Linked DNA regions of Thioclava sp. GXIMD2076. The protein of the gene in region 1 interacts with the protein of each later gene in a pairwise test. Links are inferred from orthologs where the notes say so. Each region holds a gene or a part of one and is shown in the gene's direction. Other genes may lie near its edges.

Region 1 (8,516 bases):
CCAAGGCCTCATAGTGACGGGCCACCTGCGCCTCGGCCAACTCGCCCGACAGATGCGCCCGAAGACCGCGCTCCTGGCGCTGCCGGTTTTCGGGTGTATCCTCAGGCGGATGGCTCATTTCTCGGCCATACCGAGCGCGATCTGATAGACCTCGCGGCGCTTGAGCCCGAAATGCTGGGCCACCTCGGCAGAGGCATCCTTCACGCTCATATCGGGCAACAGCTTGCGCAGCGCCGCCTCGATATCCTCGGGCACCGCCTCGCGCTTGCCCGCACGATCCACGAGAATCACGATCTCGCCCTTGATCTCGCGATCGGCCAGAGCCGCCTGCAATTCCGCCACGGTGCCGCGCAACGCCTCCTCGAAACGCTTGGTCAGTTCACGGCAGATCACCACCTGACGATCGAACCCGTAAGCCGCGCCCAGATCCTCGAGCGTGTCCTTCACCCGCTTCGGGCTTTCGTAGAAAATCATCGTCGCGGAGGCGTTATCCATCGTGCGGAACCACTCCTGCTTTGCCTTCGAGGTCCGCGGCGGGAAGCCTGCGAACAGGAAGCGGTCCGAAGGCAGACCCGAGATGGTCAGCGCGGCCAGTGCCGCCGAAGGGCCCGGCGCGGTAAAAACGGGCACATCCGCCTCGATGGCCGCGCGCCCCAGCTGATAGCCCGGATCGGCCACCAAAGGTGTGCCGGCTTCGGAGGCATACACCACGGATTTCCCCTCGGCCAGATGTGCCATCACCTTGGGCCGCGCCTGATCGCCATTCTGGTCGTGATAGGAAATCAGCGGCCGATGATCCAGGCTAACCCCATGAATTTCCATCAGATGCCGCAAAGACCGCGTATCCTCCGCCACCAGCACATCGGCGGTCGCGAGGATGTCGAGCGCCCGCAAGGTGATGTCGCGCGCGGCTCCGATCGGGGTGGCGATAAAGTGCAACCCCGCAGCCAGTTTGCTCGGGCTCGCTTTCGCGCCCACCACGGCCGGTTGTCCGGCCTGCCAATTCCCGCTCATCGCGCACCTTTCGTCAAGTTTACTTCCCCTATGGAAACACCTAGGGTTCGTCCTAATTCAATCCCTGCCGAATGATCAGAGGACCCCGCATGTTCGCGATTTTACGAAAGCGCCGCAACCCACTGATCCGTATCGCAGCTGTGATGTCTGCGTTCTGGGTCGCCGCCTGTGACCCGAACGCGATGACGGGCAGCGGGTCGGGTCAGCGAATCGACACCTCCAAACCGGTGCCTGTCGCCCTACTGCTTCCGGGCGGTTCAGGCAATTCCGGTGATGAAACCTTTGCCCGCTCGCTCAAGCAGGCCGCCGACCTCGCCATCTCCGATCTCGATGGCGTGAAGATCGACCTGCGCGTCTACAATACCGGCGCTAGCCCCGATCAAGCCGCCGCCATGGCCACCAAAGCGGTGGACGAAGGTGCCAAGATCATCCTTGGTCCGGTCTTCGCCCAATCGGCCAATGCCGTCGGCCGGGCCGTGGCCCCGCGCGATGTGAATGTGCTGTCCTTCTCGAACAATACCTCGATTGCAGGTGGCAACGTGTTCGTGCTCGGCCCGACCTTCGAGAATACCGCCAACCGTCTGGTGCGCTATGCCGCCCGCACGGGCAAGCGCAACATCCTCGTCGTGCATGAGCAGAACACGGCCGGTCAGGCAGGGGCACAGGCCATCCAGAACGCGATCAGCGGCTCGGGCGCAAGCCTCGCCGGCACGATGAGCTATCCCTTCTCGCAGCAGGGCGTGATCAATGCCGCAGGCCAGATCGCCGACCGTGCTAAGGCCGATGATGTCGATGCCGTCTTCATGACTGCCGATACCGCAGGCGCGCTGCCGCTCCTGTCGCAGCTGCTGCCCGAGCGTGGCGTGGACACCAGCCAGAAGAAATTCATGGGTCTGACCCGCTGGGATATCCCGCAAGCGACGCTCTCGCTGCCGGGTCTGCAGGGCGGCTGGTTCGCCACCCCCGATCCGAACCTGAACGCGCAGTTCCGTGCCCGTTATCAGGCAGCCTTCGGCGAGGCTCCCTCGCCCATCTCGGGTCTGGCCTATGACGGGATCGCGGCCATCGGTGCGCTGGTGAAATCCGGCAATCCCAATGCGCTGTCGAAATCGGGACTGACCCAGCGCTCGGGCTTTGTGGGCGTAAACGGCGTCTTCCGTCTGCGCTCGGATGGCACCAACGAGCGCGGTCTGGCCGTGGCTCAGGTTGCCAATGGTCAGGTTCAGGTCATCGACCCCGCGCCGCGCAGCTTCTCGGGCGCAGGCTTCTGATCGCCCTTTTCCGCGTGCCAGCCAGCTGGTAACAAGGACATAACGCATAACGGGGCGGCCACGCATCTGCGGGCCGCCCCTTTTCCATGAAGCGCTACCGACAGGGCGCAAGGGAGACGATGATGGACCAGAGCATAGCCGCCGAGGACAGGCTGACGACCCCTCTTCCCGACGAGGCGCCCCTTCTGCTGAAAAGCGACGAGCTGATCCCGGCTCTCGATCTGGTTCTGGAGGGCCTGAGCGACCCCAAGGAGATCAGCACCGCCACGGTGCGGTTCCTCAACACCGCCCGCGATGCGGCGCGCCTGTGGATCGAGGCGGAGCTGGCGGGCCATCCCCGCATCGCGCGGAGCACGGTCGAACATTATGCGCGCATGACCGATGGTATGGTGCGCGCCGTGGTCCATGTGGCCTCGGATTACCTCAACCCGCAAACGCCCAAGGCTGGCAAGACACCCGAGATCATCACCGTGCTGGGCGTGGGCGGCTATGGCCGCGCCGAGATGGCACCGCATTCGGATGTCGACCTGCTCTTTTTGGGCGACAAGAAGCTGAGCCCGTGGACCGAGGCCGTGATCCAGAGCATGCTCTATATGCTGTGGGACCTGAAGCTGAAGGTCGGCCATGCCTCGCGCACCATCGATGACTGTATCCAGCTCGGGCGCGAGGATTTCACCATCCGCACCGCCCTTCTGGAACAGCGGTTCCTATGCGGCGACGAGGCGCTGGCGCGCAAGTTGGCCACCCAGCTGCGCAAACAGCTCTTTGCTAATTCCGCGCCCGAATTCGTGGAGGCCAAGCTCGACGAGCGCGCCAAGCGCCACCAGCGTCAGGGTGGCCAGCGCTATGTGCTCGAACCCAATGTGAAGGAAGGCAAAGGCGGTCTGCGCGATCTGCAGACCCTCTACTGGATCGCGAAATACGTCCATTCGGTGAACCGTGCCGCCGAACTGGTGGCGCTCGGGGCCTTCACCGAGGAGGAATACCGCAATTTCCGCTCGGCCGAGGATTATCTCTGGGCGGTGCGCTGCCATCTGCATCTGATCGCCCATCGTGCCGCCGACCAGCTGACCTTCGACATGCAGGTCGAGGTGGCCGGACGCATGGGTTATGAGGATACCGCCGGACGCCGCGCGGTCGAGGTTTTCATGCAGGACTACTTCCGCCACGCCACGATCGTGGGCGATGTGACGCGGATCTTCCTGACCAAGCTTGAGGCACAGCATGTCAAACATGCGCCCAAACTCACCCGCATCTTCCGCCGCAGACGGCATCTGAAACCGCCCTTCGTCGATGACATCCGCCGGATCAACGTCTCCGACGAGGCGTCCTTCCTTGCCGATCCGCTCAATCTCCTGCGGGTCTTCGAGGAGGCACTGCGCACGGGCCTTCTGATCCATCCCGATGTGATGCGGCTGGTGCAATCGAACCTGCATCTGTTTGACGACACCTTGCGCAAGACCCCCGAGGCGCGGCGGATCTTCCTCGATCTGCTGCTCAAGCATGGCAATCCCGAGCGTGCGCTGCGGCGGATGAACGAACTGAACGTGCTGGGGGCCTTCATCCCCGAATTCGAACCGATCGTGGCGATGATGCAGTTCAACATGTATCACAGCTACACGGTGGACGAGCATACCATACAGGTCATCTCGGCGCTTGCGCAGATCGAGCGCGGCGAGCTGATCGAGGAACTGCCGCTCTCTTCCGAGATCCTCAAGGAAGGGATCAACCGCAAGGTCATGTATGTGGCTCTCCTGCTGCATGACATCGGCAAGGGCCGCCCCGAGGACCATTCAATCCTGGGCGCGAAGATCTCGCGCACGGTCACCCCGCGTCTGGGGCTGAAAGAGGCCGAATGCGAGACAGTGGAGTGGCTGGTGCGCAACCATCTGGTCATGTCCGACATGGCACAGAAGCGCGACATCTCCGACCCGCGCACCATCAAGGAATTCGCCAAGGTGGTCAAAACGCGCCAGCGGCTGGACCTGCTGACGGTGCTGACGGTCTGCGATATCCGCGGTGTCGGTCCCAATGTGTGGAACAACTGGAAGGCCACGCTGATCCGTCGTCTGCATGCGGAGACGGCGCAGGCGCTGGAACACGGACTGGAGGCGATCAACCGCGACCAGCGCGCGCAGGATGCCCGAAAGGCGCTGCGCGACCGGCTGGAGGCGGAGGGCTGGGACCCGAAGGTGCGTCGCGCCGAGGTTGCCCGCCACACGCCCGCTTATTGGCAGGGGCTTTCGACCCAGACCCAATATGCCTTCGCCCATCTGCTCAGGGACCTGCCCGATGACGAGATCCGCATCGATGTTCAGGTCGACGCCGATCACGATGCCACCCGTGCAGCTTTTGCGCTGGTGGATCATCCGGGTATCTTCGCGCGACTGTCGGGGGCGGTGGCACTGGTGGGCGCCAATGTCGTCGATGCGCGCACCTATACCACCAAGGACGGCTATGCGACGGCGGCCTTCTGGCTGCAGGATGCCGAAGGCCACCCGTTCGAGGCCTCGCGCCTGCCGCGCCTGCGCAATATGATCGACAAGACCCTCAAGGGCGAGGTCGTGGCCCGCGATGCGCTGAAAGATCGCGACAAAGTCAAGAAACGCGAGCGCGAATTCCGCTTCCCGACGCATATCATGTTCGATAATGACGGCTCGGAACTCTACACCATCGTCGAGGTGGACACCCGCGACCGACCGGGGCTCCTTTATGACCTGACGCGGGCCTTGGCCTCGAGCAATATCTACATCGCCTCGGCGCAGATCGCGACCTACGGGGCGCAGGTGGTCGATACCTTCTATGTGAAGGATATGTTCGGCCATAAGCTCCACGCACAATCCAAGCGCGAGAAACTGGAACAACGTCTGCGCGATTACATCGAAAGCGGTGCGAAGCGGGCGAATAACTGATGAAGGCCATTCGATGAAGGCAGGACGGTTGGTCAGGGGTTTCCTGACCGTAGGCCTCTGGACGCTGGGCAGCCGCGTTCTGGGCTTTGTGCGCGATATGATGATGGCGGCCTACCTTGGCACAGGACCGGTGGCCGAGGCCTTCATGGTCGCGTTTTCCCTGCCCAACATGTTCCGCCGCTTCTTTGCCGAGGGCGCGTTCAACATGGCTTTCGTGCCGATGTTCGCCAAACGCGTGGAGGCGGGTGAGGACCCGCATGGCCTTGCGCGCGACGCGTTCAAGGGGCTCTTTGCCGTCCTCTTCCTCTTCACGATCATCGGCACGATCGCCATGCCGTGGCTGGTCTGGGCGATGGCTGCGGGCTTTGCGGGAGATGCACGGTTCGACATGGCCGTGGATTTCGGCAGGATCACCTTCATCTATATCCTCTTCGTCTCGCTTGTGGCGCTTTTATCGGGCATTCTCAACACGTTCGGGAAATTCACCGAGGCCTCTATCGTCCCGATCCTGATGAATGTGATGTTCATCCTCGCGATGATGGCGGCCAATTACGCGGGCTGGGATATGGGCACCACGCTGGCCTGGACAGTGCCTGCCACGGGGGTCGTGCAGTTCGGATTTGCATGGGTTGCGGCGCGCAAGCTGGGCTATACGCTCCTGCCCGGCCGTCCGCGCATGACGCCGGAACTCAAGCGCCTCTTGGTCATCGCGGGCCCCGCCGTTCTGGCCGGTGGCGTGGTGCAGATCAACCTGCTGGTCGGGCGTCAGGTGGCGTCCTTTACCGAAGGCGCCGTGGCATGGCTGAGCTATGCCGACCGTCTCTACCAGCTGCCTCTGGGCGTAGTGGGCATCGCCATCGGCACGGTGCTTCTGCCCACCCTCTCGCGCCATCTGCGCGCGGGCGAGGAGGCGGAGGGCCGCGAGAGTTTCTCGCGCGGGGCCGAGTTCGCGCTGTTTCTCACCCTGCCCTCGGCGGTAGCGCTGGTTGTGATCGCACCGCAGCTGATCTCGGTGCTTTATGACCGTGGCGCGTGGCGGGCCGAGGATACGGTGGCCACCGCTCTGGTGCTCGCGATCTATGGCGTGGGACTGCCCGCTTTCGTGCTGCAAAAAGTGCTGCAACCGGTGTTCTATGCCCGCGAGGACACCCGCCGCCCCTTCCATTACGCCGTCGTCTCGATGGTGGTGAATGCCGTGGCCGCGATCGGCCTTATGCCGCTGATCGGGTTCTCCGCTGCCGCTCTGGGCACCACGATCTCGGGCTGGGTCATGCTCGGCCAGCTCTGGTGGGGCGCACGCAATCTGGGCAAGGCAGCGCGCCCCGATGCGCGTTTCTGGAAGAGCCTGTGGAAAATCGCCGTTGCCTGCGCGGTGATGGGGGTGCAGCTCGTCTATACCGCCCGCTGGCTTGCGCCCATGCTGGCCGATCATGGCGCACGCTGGGGGGCCTTGGGGATCCTGTGCGGCTCGGGCATCGTGGTCTATTTCGCGGTTGCGGGGCTCTTGGGCATTTTCGGGCTGGCCGAGTTCAAGGCCAATCTGCGCCGCCGCAGGAAGTAATCAAACGGAAACGGCGCCCCGCGAGGCGCCGTTACGTTTGACCATCAGCGCCGGTTGCGCAGCTTGGCCAGCACCCGTCCCCAGCCACCGGGCGACACGAAGAAGCTGACCACGAAGCCCACGATGAAGCCCGAAAGGTCCGCGATCCATTGATCGGTGCCACCGAAGATCAGGCTGAACAGGAGCTGGATCCCCATCAGGAACCCGATCAGCTGGAAGGCCTGCATCCGGTTGCCACGGGTCGCGCCCAGATAGGTCCACTGGATGAAGCTGAACGCCCCGATCAGCCCGTAGGCCGCCGGATAGCCGCCATAGAGCGCGCCTTGGGTAAAGGGCAGCGCGGTATAGATCAGCGCCGCCAGAATGGAGGAGGCAAAGAACACCACAGCCACCGCCCAGCCACGGAAGACCTCGCCCACCATCTTGCCAAGCGCCAGAATGAAGACCAGCACGAAAGCCGCATGGGTGAAGCTGCCATGGACAAACGGATAGGTCACCACCCGTGCCATCTGGCGCCACGGATGCACCCCCGCCTCCATCATCGCCCGCATCAGGTTCGGGTCATAGGCAAAGCGCTGCAGCGCCTCGGCCCGCCAGACGACCCCGTTCTGGAACAGCCCCGCCTGCCCCAGCCCGAACATCAGCTCGCCGATGATGATGGGGGCGGCCAGAATCCAGACGATCGGCGGCAATTTGTTCAACGGGCCTTCATTGTAACCGGAGCGCATGCGGGTTCCTTCACTTGGGTTGCGCCAGAATATGGGGCGCAGGAGCCGCCCCTTCAACATATCGGAGGCGGATATCAGGGTAAGGACGGGGCCAGACATTGATCCCCGCCGGATTTGGGGATAAGCGAGCAAGGACGATATTACCAGCCTGCATGCAGGGGAGCCTCAGATGAGCGATACGACCGTAACCCCGCCCGAAACGCCGAATGCGAATTTCACGCCGCGGATCTTCTCCGGCATCCAGCCGTCCGGCAACCTGACGCTGGGCAACTATCTTGGTGCCCTCAAGCGTTTTGCCCAGAAGCAGGATGAGGGGATCGAGACGATCTACTGTCTCGTGGACATGCATGCGATCACCGTCTGGCAGGACCCCGAGGCACTGCGCCGCCAGACCCGCGAGGCTGCTGCCGCCTTCATCGCCTCGGGCGTGGATCCGTCAAAATCGATCCTCTTCAACCAGTCCCAGGTCGGCGCCCATGCCGAGCTGGCATGGCTCTTCAACTGCACCGCGCGTCTGGGCTGGATGAACCGGATGACCCAGTTCAAGGACAAGGCCGGCAAGAATGCCGAGAAGGCCTCGCTGGGCCTTTACGCCTATCCTGCGCTGATGGCTGCCGATATCCTGCTCTATCATGCCACGATGGTGCCGGTGGGCGAGGACCAGAAGCAGCATGTCGAACTGACCCGCGACATCGCCAACAAGTTCAACCATGATTTCGGTGTCGACTTCTTCCCCGAGCCCGAGCCGCTGATCGAGGGGGCTGCCACCCGCGTCATGAGCCTGCGCGACGGCTCGAAGAAGATGTCGAAATCCGACCCCTCGGATGCTTCGCGCATCAATCTGACCGATGATGCCGACACCATCGCCAAGAAATTTCGCAAGGCCCGCACCGATGCCGAGCCGCTTCCGGAAACGGTCGAGGGCCTGTCGGAGCGCCCCGAGGCCCGCAATCTGGTCAATATCTACGCGGCCCTCGCCGATATGACCGCGGCGCAGGTGGTGGCGGAATTCGCAGGCAAGGGCTTTGGC
Region 2 (3,243 bases), 710 kb from region 1 along the record:
GCTTCCTTGTATTCCGCATCCGTCAGGAATTTCTGCTCGTGCATGAGCGACAGGACGGTGTCGGCCCGTGCCTGCGACCGCGCGAGATTATTGGTGGGGGCATAGCGGGTCGGGGCCTTCAATAGCCCTGCCAGCATCGCCGCCTGCTGCGGGTTCACATTGGCCGCCGAAATCCCGAAATACCGCTGGGCAGCGGCTTCGAAGCCGCGCGCGCCCGCACCGAGATAGGCGCGGTTGAGGTAGATCGTCAGGATATCGGATTTTGTATATTTGGCCTCGAGCGCCAGCGCATAGGGCACTTCCTTGATCTTGCGGGTCAGACCGCCCGACCGGCAGTCATCCTCGTATTCGCCTTCGTTCTTCCACGTCTTAGGATCATAGGGCACACCGAGGCACAGGAGCTTGGCAACCTGCTGGGTGATGGTCGAGCCACCATTGCCCGAGAAGGGGCCGCGCCCCTCGCTGAGGTTGATGCGGATGGCCGAAGCGATGCCGCGCGGGCTGACCCCGAAATGGTGATAGAAGCGGCGGTCCTCGGTGGCGACCACGGCCTCGCGCAGATAGGGCGAGACGTTTTGGGCGGTGATCTGCCCGCCAAAGGTCTCACCGCGCCATGCAAAGACGTCGTTATTTCGGTCGAGCATGGTAACCGAGCCGCGTGTGCGACCGTCCAGAAGCTGGGTCAGCGGGGGGAGGGTGCTGTAATAATAATAGACCGAAATCCCGAGAATGATGGCAATCACCGCCAGCACGCGCCATGTCGCCTTGAAGATCAGGCGACCGAAGAAGCCAAGGATGCCAAGAATGAACCCCAGGATCGGTCCATGCTTGCGCGGGGGCCGTTTGCGCGCCACTTTGGCGGGCTTTTTCGGAGGGGTTTTCTTCGGTCCAGGTTTGCCGCCGCCTGTGTAGCGTCGCTCCGCTACCAGCGGTTTGCGCGGGCCGCCATTATTTGCCATCTGCTCGTATCCGTTCTTGATCGTTCTGGCCAATTTACACGGATTGTTGGTCTTTGTGGAGGTTAGGGTTCTCACGATTCGGTATATTGCGTGATTAAAAAATATACTTACTGTCCAAAAAGTGTGCTTTGCCGGTTCGCTGGGCCACGGGAATGTGAGGCTGACGGCAAGGTTGCCTTGTAACATGCCTAAGTATTGGGCTTTGTGGCGGCATGCCGCCTATCGGTTCCGATAAGCGGAGCTGAGGAGACAGGAAGGAATCGAACGTGAAACTGATTATTGCAGCAATCAAGCCTTTCAAGCTCGAAGAGGTGCGTGAAGCGCTGACCTCCATCGGCGTGCGTGGCATGATGGTGACCGAAATCAAGGGTTTCGGCGCACAGTCCGGCCATACGGAAATCTATCGCGGTGCTGAATATGCGGTGAATTTCGTGCCGAAAGTGAAACTGGAAATCGTCGTGACGGATGGTCTTGCAGACGAGGTCGTTGATACGATTCTCAAGGCTGCAAAAACCGACAAGATCGGTGACGGCAAGATCTTCGTGCTCGACGTCGAACAATCGGTTCGCGTTCGTACCGGCGAAACCAACGAAGACGCTCTCTAAAGCGTCCGTGGGACAGGGGAATTACTGATGAAAAACTTCGGAAGACTTACCGGCCTTGCGGCCGCGGCCGCGCTGGTGGCTATGCCCGCGCTGGCTCAGGATGCACCGGCGGCTCCCTCCGCAGTGCCGACCGACAGCGTCTGGATCCTGAACACGCTGCTGTTCCTCGTGGGCGGCTTCCTCGTGTTCTTCATGGCGGCAGGTTTCGCCATGCTCGAAGCGGGCCTTGTTCGCTCGAAAAACGTGGCGATGCAGTGCCTCAAGAACATCGCGCTCTTTTCGATCGCCTGCATCATGTACTACCTGATCGGCTACAACCTGATGTATCCGCTGGGCAATTGGTCGATCGGCTCCGATGAGACCGGCGGCTATCTGGGCGCGTTCGCGACCGCAGTTCTCGAAGCCGTTGGCGTTGGTGCGGATGCGGTTGACGACTATTCCTATGCCTCGACCGGCTCGGACTTCTTCTTCCAGGTCATGTTCTGTGGCGCAACCGCCTCGATCGTGTCGGGGGCTCTGGCCGAGCGTATCAAGCTGTGGCCCTTCCTGATCTTCACCGCGATCCTGACCGGCGTGATCTATCCGATCCAGGCATCGTGGAAATGGGGCGGCGGCTTCCTCGACAGCCAGTTCGGCTTCCTCGATTTCGCAGGTTCGACCGTCGTGCACTCCGTCGGTGGCTGGGCAGCTCTTGCTGGCTGTCTGATCCTCGGCCCGCGTATCGGTAAATACAAAGACGGCCGCGTGACCCCCTTCCCGGGCTCCAACCTGACCCTTGCCACGCTCGGTACCTTCATCCTATGGCTCGGCTGGTTCGGCTTCAACGGTGGCTCGCAGCTGGCGCTCGGTTCGATCGGTAACGCAGCCGACGTGTCGCGTATCTTCGTAAACACCAACATGGCCGCCTGTGCCGGTGCTTTCGCGGCAATGGTTCTGACCCAGATCCTCTACAAGAAGCCCGACCTTACCATGGTGCTTAACGGTGCGCTGGCCGGCCTCGTGTCGATCACCGCAGAGCCGCTGACCCCGGGTCTCGGCTGGGCCTGCATCATCGGTGCCATCGGCGGTATCATCGTGGTCTTCGCGGTTCCGTTCCTCGACAAGCTGAAGATCGATGACGTTGTCGGCGCGATCCCGGTCCACCTGTTCTGCGGTATCTGGGGCACCCTGGCTGTCTGCATCACCAACCCCGATGCGACGTTCATGGGCCAGCTGATCTCGATCATCATCGTCGGCGTCTTCGTCTTCGTGGTCTCGGCGATCCTGTGGCTGATCCTCAAAGCTGTAATGGGTATCCGCGTCTCCGCCGAAGACGAGACCATGGGTCTCGACAAGGCCGAGCTGGGCATGGAAGCCTATCCGGAATTCCGCTCCTGATTTCAGGTGCAGTGTGAACAAGAAAGGCCCGGATCATCGATCCGGGCCTTTTGCATTGGACAAAGGATGGCAGAACCCGAGGTCCCTCCCGCCACCGCCTCAGCGGTTCTGGTTGTTGAGCGTATTGAGATTCTTGATCAGCGTCTCGAGGATGTCGGTCAGCTGTTCATAGGTGCCCTCCGGCATGCCGGTCATCGATTCGGCATAGACCTTATCGGCGGCGCTGCGGGCATCGGCAAAGGTGCTCTGGGCTTTTTCGGTGGGTGCCACGAGGCGCACGCGCCGGTCATTGGGCGAGGGCG

Evidence for each region.
Region 2: the proteins of WDB91_RS01625 (region 1) and WDB91_RS05065 interact in binary tests that used the Escherichia coli proteins (3 or more experiments, as listed by UniProt). The link is inferred for Thioclava sp. GXIMD2076 from one-to-one orthologs.

Annotation. Positions count from the first base shown.
Region 1 is NZ_CP149932.1:322,704-331,219, forward strand. What follows is about bases 2,087-5,397. They hold WDB91_RS01625 ([protein-PII] uridylyltransferase), read left to right. Parts: upstream 2,087-2,407; coding sequence 2,408-5,197; downstream 5,198-5,397. Other genes in these bases: WDB91_RS01620 (penicillin-binding protein activator), read left to right, coding at 2,087-2,285; murJ (murein biosynthesis integral membrane protein MurJ), read left to right, coding at 5,211-5,397. Also shown: WDB91_RS01610 (YraN family protein), read right to left, coding at 1-118; rsmI (16S rRNA (cytidine(1402)-2'-O)-methyltransferase), read right to left, coding at 115-1,014; more of WDB91_RS01620, read left to right, coding at 1,104-2,086; more of murJ, read left to right, coding at 5,398-6,758; WDB91_RS01635 (rhomboid family intramembrane serine protease), read right to left, coding at 6,803-7,486; trpS (tryptophan--tRNA ligase), read left to right, coding at 7,656-8,516.
Region 2 is NZ_CP149932.1:1,031,086-1,034,328, forward strand. The notes cover bases 1-2,894. They hold WDB91_RS05065 (P-II family nitrogen regulator), read left to right. Parts: upstream 1-1,225; coding sequence 1,226-1,564; downstream 1,565-2,894. Other genes in these bases: WDB91_RS05060 (transglycosylase domain-containing protein), read right to left, coding at 1-959; WDB91_RS05070 (ammonium transporter), read left to right, coding at 1,592-2,894. In the rest of the region: more of WDB91_RS05070, read left to right, coding at 2,895-2,941; WDB91_RS05075 (MarR family transcriptional regulator), read right to left, coding at 3,041-3,243. UniProt on the Escherichia coli protein: Involved in the regulation of nitrogen metabolism. Regulates the activity of its targets by protein-protein interaction in response to the nitrogen status of the cell.